DNA from 2 places in the Bacillus sp. 1A genome. Region 2 is predicted to be linked to the other one. Evidence: predicted binding sites of a transcription regulator. Region 2 holds the regulator's gene; the other holds the start of a gene.
What was found. Region 2 encodes Rex, which represses fermentation and respiration genes when NADH is low (regulators of the CRP and FNR family bind a similar motif). Its sites were predicted from a motif close to TTGTGAAATATTTCACAA; they were not measured.
Positions count from the first base shown of each region.

Region 1: ACUN0F_RS27000 (formate/nitrite transporter family protein) is a predicted target of Rex. The motif match lies at 1,278-1,295, and genes of this name have one in related genera.

Region 1 is NZ_JBQYLZ010000001.1:5,269,083-5,272,513, forward strand. Features, by position in the region: gene ACUN0F_RS26990 (TrkH family potassium uptake protein) at 1-89, shown strand, start outside; yybP-ykoY riboswitch at 128-293, shown strand; gene ACUN0F_RS26995 (TerC family protein) at 384-1,178, shown strand; gene ACUN0F_RS27000 (formate/nitrite transporter family protein) at 1,380-2,231, shown strand; gene ACUN0F_RS27005 (cyclic-phosphate processing receiver domain-containing protein) at 2,259-2,570, opposite strand; gene ACUN0F_RS27010 (prepilin peptidase) at 2,585-3,307, opposite strand; gene ACUN0F_RS27015 (LutC/YkgG family protein) at 3,420-3,431, opposite strand, start outside.
Region 2 is NZ_JBQYLZ010000001.1:6,304,151-6,307,581, reverse strand. Features, by position in the region: gene ACUN0F_RS32165 (ABC-F family ATP-binding cassette domain-containing protein) at 1-1,667, opposite strand, end outside; gene ACUN0F_RS32160 (redox-sensing transcriptional repressor Rex) at 1,855-2,484, shown strand; gene ACUN0F_RS32155 (YdiK family protein) at 2,514-2,705, opposite strand; gene ACUN0F_RS32150 (CPBP family intramembrane glutamic endopeptidase) at 2,702-3,431, opposite strand, start outside.

The DNA.
Region 1 (3,431 bases), 1.0 Mb from region 2:
AAATGGGACCTTTAACATTGGCTTTTTCATTTGCACGTAAAAAGAACCGAAAAATAAAATATCCGAATGAAGATATTTTAACAGGTTGACAACCGTATACATTATCCATATAATGAGAGTACAATAGCATATCTCCAAAGGGGAGTAGCGTCCAAGAATATTTCTTGGAAACAAAGTCGTCATTACGTAGAACTTAGTTCTTCCGGCTTTGTTGGCATTTTCATTACATATGTCTAGCAAGACCTTTGCCTATTAACGGCAGAGGTCTTTTTTGTATTAATTTCCAAATTCTTCCAAAGTTAATAGGCAGGAGTATGGGGAAACTAAATAGTGGGGAAATTCTTCACTTATTTAGTACTTATAGAAATGAGAGGAGAATGTACATGGATGTATCATTATTATTGGAGTATGGTTGGGTATTACTCATCCTAATTGCACTAGAGGGGATTTTAGCGGCTGATAACGCTCTCGTTCTTGCAATTATGGTAAAACATTTACCAGAAGAAAAACGAAAGAAGGCACTATTTTACGGATTAGCGGGGGCATTTGTTTTCCGTTTCGGATCGTTATTTATGATTTCGTTCCTAGTCGACGTATGGCAAGTGCAAGCAATCGGTGCCATTTACCTTATGTTTATCGCTGGTAATCACTTATTTAAAACGTATGTTAAAAAGAATACGGATGAAGAAACAGAAGAAAAAGAAGCAAAGAAAAAACAAGAGAACTTTTGGTGGACTGTATTTAAAGTTGAGGTTGCTGATATCGCCTTCGCAGTTGATTCAATTTTAGCTGCAGTTGCATTAGCAATGACTTTACCAAAAACAGGATTAGGTACAATTGGTAGTCTTGATACTGGGCAATTCGTTGTTATCTTTGTAGGTGGACTTATCGGGTTAATCATTATGAGATTTGCAGCAACTGCTTTCGTACAAATCTTAAAACGTAAACCAGGACTTGAAACTGCAGCATTCTTAATTGTAGGTTGGGTTGGTGTGAAACTAGCAGTTTATACATTAGCACACCCTGCATTAAATGTAATTCCGCATTCATTCCCAGAATCTACACTATGGAAGCTTACATTCTGGATTGTATTAGTCGGAATCGCAGTTGGCGGTTGGTTCTTCTCGAAAGAAGTAGAAGTAAAAGTAGAAAAGAATTTAGACGAAAAAGCGCTGTAATTACAGCGCTTTTTCTTTTTCCCTTCCCCCCTCAATGTCCAGAAAAAATTCTATTATACTACCATTTGTAAGCGTTTTCTCAATATATGTATGTCCTTTTTGTGAAACATTGCACAAACTTATTGAAACTAAGAACAATTCCATGTACTTTATTCATATAAGGAGTATTTATAGATGATGTACTAAAGGAGCGTATTACTCATGCTAGAGCAAGGAATAGATTATGTTGTCAAACTGGCTAAGAGCAAAAAACAAATGCTAGATACAAACCCGATGCAATATTTCATTCGTGCCGCACTTGCGGGTATTTATATCGGTTTTATTATTGTACTATGTTTTAAATTAGGTAACTTTTTTCACATTGCAGATTCACCGGCAACTTATTTAGCTGCTTCTATGTTTTTCGGAATTGCCCTCGTACTTATTATATATGGCGGTGCTGAATTGTTTACTGGAAACACAATGTACTTCACTGTAGCAACTTTAAGAAAAGAAACAACGATTTCTGATACACTTCGTAACTGGGTCGCTTGTTATGCAGGGAATTTAGCTGGAGCTTTATTCTTTGCCTTACTATTTTATGCAACTGGAATTTTCGAAGCAATTGATCACGGCCATTTCATGAATAAAGTAGTAGAAGGAAAAATGAATACACCTACAATACAATTATTCTTTAAAGCAATTTTATGTAACTGGCTTGTATGTCTTGCGTGTTTCTTACCTTCTCAAGTGAAAGGTGATACAGCAAAAATTATGATGATGATGCTACTCGTTTTCACATTCTTCTTATCCGGTTACGAGCATAGCATTGCAAACTTATCACTGTTTGCTCTATCTTTAGTTTCACCGCATCCGGAGACAATTTCTTTTGCAGGTGCTATTCATAACTTAATTCCAGTTACAATCGGTAACATTATTGGCGGGTCCGTCTTTGTCGGCATGGTATACCATTACTTAACAAAGAAAGTACCTGACGTGAAACAAGAAGAAACTGAATTAGTAGCGGCTCAACAAGAAGAAATCATTCCGTTACAAGCACATATGAAACATTAAAAACTCCAAAGTTTTACTTTGGAGTTTTTAGCTTCCCACATATTTAACAACAAGGTGCGGATTAATTTCGCCTTCTTCCTTTCCCTTATTAATTCTCTGTTTCATCTTGTGCATACCGATGACATCATTCGTATGAAGGTGAATTTCATTTACATATAAACCCTCTTTACAAAAAGCCTCTACAAAATCTAATCCATTTCTTTTCCCCCATCCCATATTAAAATCAAGGGAAAGAATATTCACATCATAATCCCGAACCATTTGCAAGGCACATTCTACTGTAGTGGCGGGCACATACCCGTACGGACAACTTCTTTGATCATCCATATATACATTCATGTTCTATCCTCTCTCTATTTTGTATACGTGAACAACATGTAACATATTGCCCCAAGGCTGATAAAAGGACCGAACGGAATTTGGCTCCTCATTTTCATACGTTTTAATACTATACCAACTCCAAAGAAACAAAGACTAAAGCAAGATGCTAAAAATAAAATCATAAAAATCCCTTTCAGTCCCACTATAAATCCAAGTAACGAAAGTAATTTTATATCTCCTCCACCAAGCCCTTCTGGATATATCTTTTGCATGCAATATAACAAAATGAATATAACGCCACTACCAACTATACTATCTGTCCAAGTCACTAACGGCACAAAAACACATTCTAAAATGAGTAAACAGGCAAACCAAGCTAAAATACGATTTGGGATTAACATATATATGTAATCTGTAACTGAAATAATAAGAAGTAGCGAAAAAAGCGATAAAATGATGATAAGCTCTCGTTCCACCCCAATCATATATACAGTAAGAAGAAATATCATTCCTGTTACAAGTTCAAATACTACGTACAAAATTGAAATTTTCCTCTTACAATTCGTACAACGTCCTCTTTGTATACAAAAAGAAATGATTGGAATCAATTCTTTTGGCTTTAGCACATACTTACAATAATGACAATGTGAACGCGGGGTAATGATAGACTCACCAAGCGGTACTCTCATCGCAATTAACATAAAAAAAGAACCAAACACCATCCCCACTAACAATGCATATAAATAAGTGAACATCCCTTCCTCTCCTTTCCAGAAGAACATAGCAAAAAAAGGAGAGAACTTCTACTTCATATTATTTCTATTCTATTAAAAAAGCAGGCCATTTTCCGGCCTGCTTTCCCCTCTTTTATACGATGAA
Region 2 (3,431 bases):
GGTGCTTGGTTTTCTTGCTGTTCTTGTTGTTCAAATGCTGCACGTTCAATCATTTCATTTTTCTTCTCCACATAGTAATCGTAATCGCCTAAATACTCTTGTGCACCTTCTGTTGACAACTCAACAACGGTCGTCGTTACACGATTAATAAAGTAGCGGTCATGTGAAACAAATAGAAGGGTGCCTGGATAATCAATTAAAGCATTCTCCAAAATTTCTTTACTATTTAAATCAAGATGGTTCGTAGGTTCATCGAGAATTAATAAATTTGATTTTTGCATCATAAGTTTTGCAAGAGCTAATCGAGCTTTTTGTCCACCACTAAGAGAAGATACTGGTTTTAGTACATCATCCCCTGTGAATAAGAAGTTACCTAATATCGTGCGAATTTCTTTTTCGGGCTGCAATGGATATTCATCCCATAACTCATTTAAAACTCGCTTAGAAGATGTTAAGTTTGCTTGTTCTTGATCATAATAACCAACAGATACATTGGATCCGAAAGAAACATCACCATTTAATAGTGGTAACTTATTCACAAGTGATTTTAATAATGTGGATTTCCCAATTCCGTTTGGACCAACTAAAGCAACGCTATCCCCGCGAGTTAAGCGCATAGTTACATGTTCAATAATCGGATCATCATCATAGCCGATAGTTGCATCCTTTACTTGTAAAACATCATTTCCACTTTGTTTTTCGATATCGAAGTGGAAGGATGCTGACTTAGAATCACCTAATGGTCTAGTCAATAATTCCATTCTATCTAATTGTTTACGACGGCTTTGAGCACGTTTTGTCGTAGATGCGCGCGCTATATTTTTTTGAACGAAATCCTCAAGCTTAGCGATTTCATCTTGTTGTTTTTCATAACGTTTCATGTCTTGCTCGTATAATGCTGATTTTAAGTCTAAATATTTACTGTAGTTACCAACAAATCGTCTGCTTTCTTTATTCGAAATTTCATATACTTGTGTAACGAGTTTATCCAAGAAATAACGGTCATGGGAAACGATTAGTATTGCGCCAGGATAGCCTTGTAAATATTGTTCAAGCCATGTTAATGTTTCGATGTCTAAATGGTTTGTAGGCTCGTCCAAAATAAGTAGGTCTGGTTTCGTTAATAATAATTTACCGAGAGCTAATCTTGTTTTTTGTCCACCACTTAATGTAGAAATCGTCGTCTGGTGCGTTTCAACTGGGAAGCCAAGACCACTTAAAATGGAGCGAATATCTGCTTCATATTGATATCCACCTTGATCTTTATAATCTAATTGCAATTGGTCATAATCAGCTAATAATCTTTCATATGTAGCCTCGTTTGAAAAGTTTTCTTCTTTTCCCATCTCTTGCTCTAGCCTTCGAAGTTTTGTCTCCATTTGCTGCAAGTGTGTAAAGACGGTTAACATTTCATCCCAAATTGTTAAAGATGTTTCTAACCCGGTATTTTGAGCTAAATATCCGATTGAGACATCTTTTGGTTTTATAATTTCGCCACCATCATGAGATAGCTCACCAGCTATTATTTTTAATAATGTAGATTTTCCGGCCCCATTTCGTCCGACTAATGCGATACGATCTTTCGTTTGAACTTCCAATTTTATGTTTGCAAGAATCGTTTCTGCACCGTATAATTTCGTAAGCGCGTTTACTTGTAATAAAATCAATGTTTTCACCTCAAATAATTTCTTAACTTTGCCATGTTTATATTTCTCAATCATACTAAAAATAGTGTATAGTTTAAAATAAAGAGAGAATACTTCTTCTCTTTATTATACAGGGAAATTCATGAGTGCTAAACTTCTGTATTTGATTCAAGTATATGAATAAAGATAGGAAGAGAGGAGAGGTTATATGGAGCAGCAAAAAATTCCACAGGCCACTGCCAAACGATTGCCTCTATACTATCGATTTATCCAAAACTTATCTCTTTCTGGTAAGCAACGTGTTTCATCAGCCGAATTGAGTGAAGCGGTAAAAGTTGATTCCGCAACGATTCGAAGAGATTTTTCATATTTTGGAGCGTTAGGGAAAAAAGGTTATGGATATAACGTAAATTATTTATTATCATTTTTCCGTGAAACACTCGACCAAGATGATATAACACGTGTAGCACTTATTGGAGTAGGTAATTTAGGGACCGCTTTCTTACATTATAATTTCACGAAAAACAATAATACAAAAATTGAAATGGCGTTTGATGTTAGTGAAGAGAAAGTCGGGACAGAAATCGGGGGCATTCCTGTATATCATTTAGATGAATTAGAAGAACGTTTATCAACTGATATACAAGTGGCAATATTAACAGTACCCGCTACAGTAGCACAATCTGTAGCAGATAGATTGGCAGAAACGAACGTGCATGGTATTTTAAATTTCACACCAGCGCGCTTAAATGTGTCAGATAATATAAGAATTCACCATATTGATTTAGCGGTAGAGTTACAAACACTTGTTTACTTTTTAAAGAATTATCCACAATAAAACGCAGAGGAAGCGACCTCTGCGTTTTATTATTGTTTTTTCTTTGTGAATTTAACTAAGATAAGGCGAAGTGCCAAATTAAAATCAATTGTTGCCATAACTGCAAATAGTATTGTCCACATATTCCAGATTGTATCTGTTACGTTCGTAATGGCGAAGCGTGTAAAGATACATCCTAGAAGGAAGTACAATGCAGCCATGAACAATGGTGAGTTCCTCATACTAAAAATCCTCCGATAAAGCCTTGCATTTTTTCAGCTTCTTTAATCATTTCTTGAATTTGTTCATTGCTCATTAAAACTTGAGCAACTGCAACTAATGTATTCATTGCAACATGAGCTGCGATAGGGACGATAATACGCTTCGTTTTTACATATAAAAAGGCGAATACGAGTCCCATAGAAGTGTATACCAATAAGTGAGTGAAATCAAAATGAATTGCTGCGAATACAAGAGAACTAATGATAGCAGCAATAAAGAAGTTAAACTTCTTATAAAGTGTACCAAATAAAATTTTTCTAAATACGATTTCTTCCAAAATAGGTCCTATTATAGAGATAACGATAAGGAACCAAGGTGTCGTTCTTGCGATATCCATAAGTCTTGCTGTATTTTCTGATCCAGGTTTAATTCCTAATACACGCATTTCTATCATACCGGCAATACTTTGTGAGAAAAATGCTAGGAAGAACCCGATAAAAATCCAACCAATCGTAGCTGGAACAGTAGAGCGCATTGTATCTAAACGTCTGTCACGAATATCTGTTCTAAGTAACCAAAGTACGATACATAATGCAATAAAGAAGCTAATGATTGCCCAGTGGCCAGTTATGAGTTGAAATTTCTCTTCTCTAGTAAATCCCCTGTTATCATAAAGTCCAGTTTTCAGAAGAAGTGGTAATCCAGCAATGGATGATAACTGCATTAAAATGTATGTAACGATAACC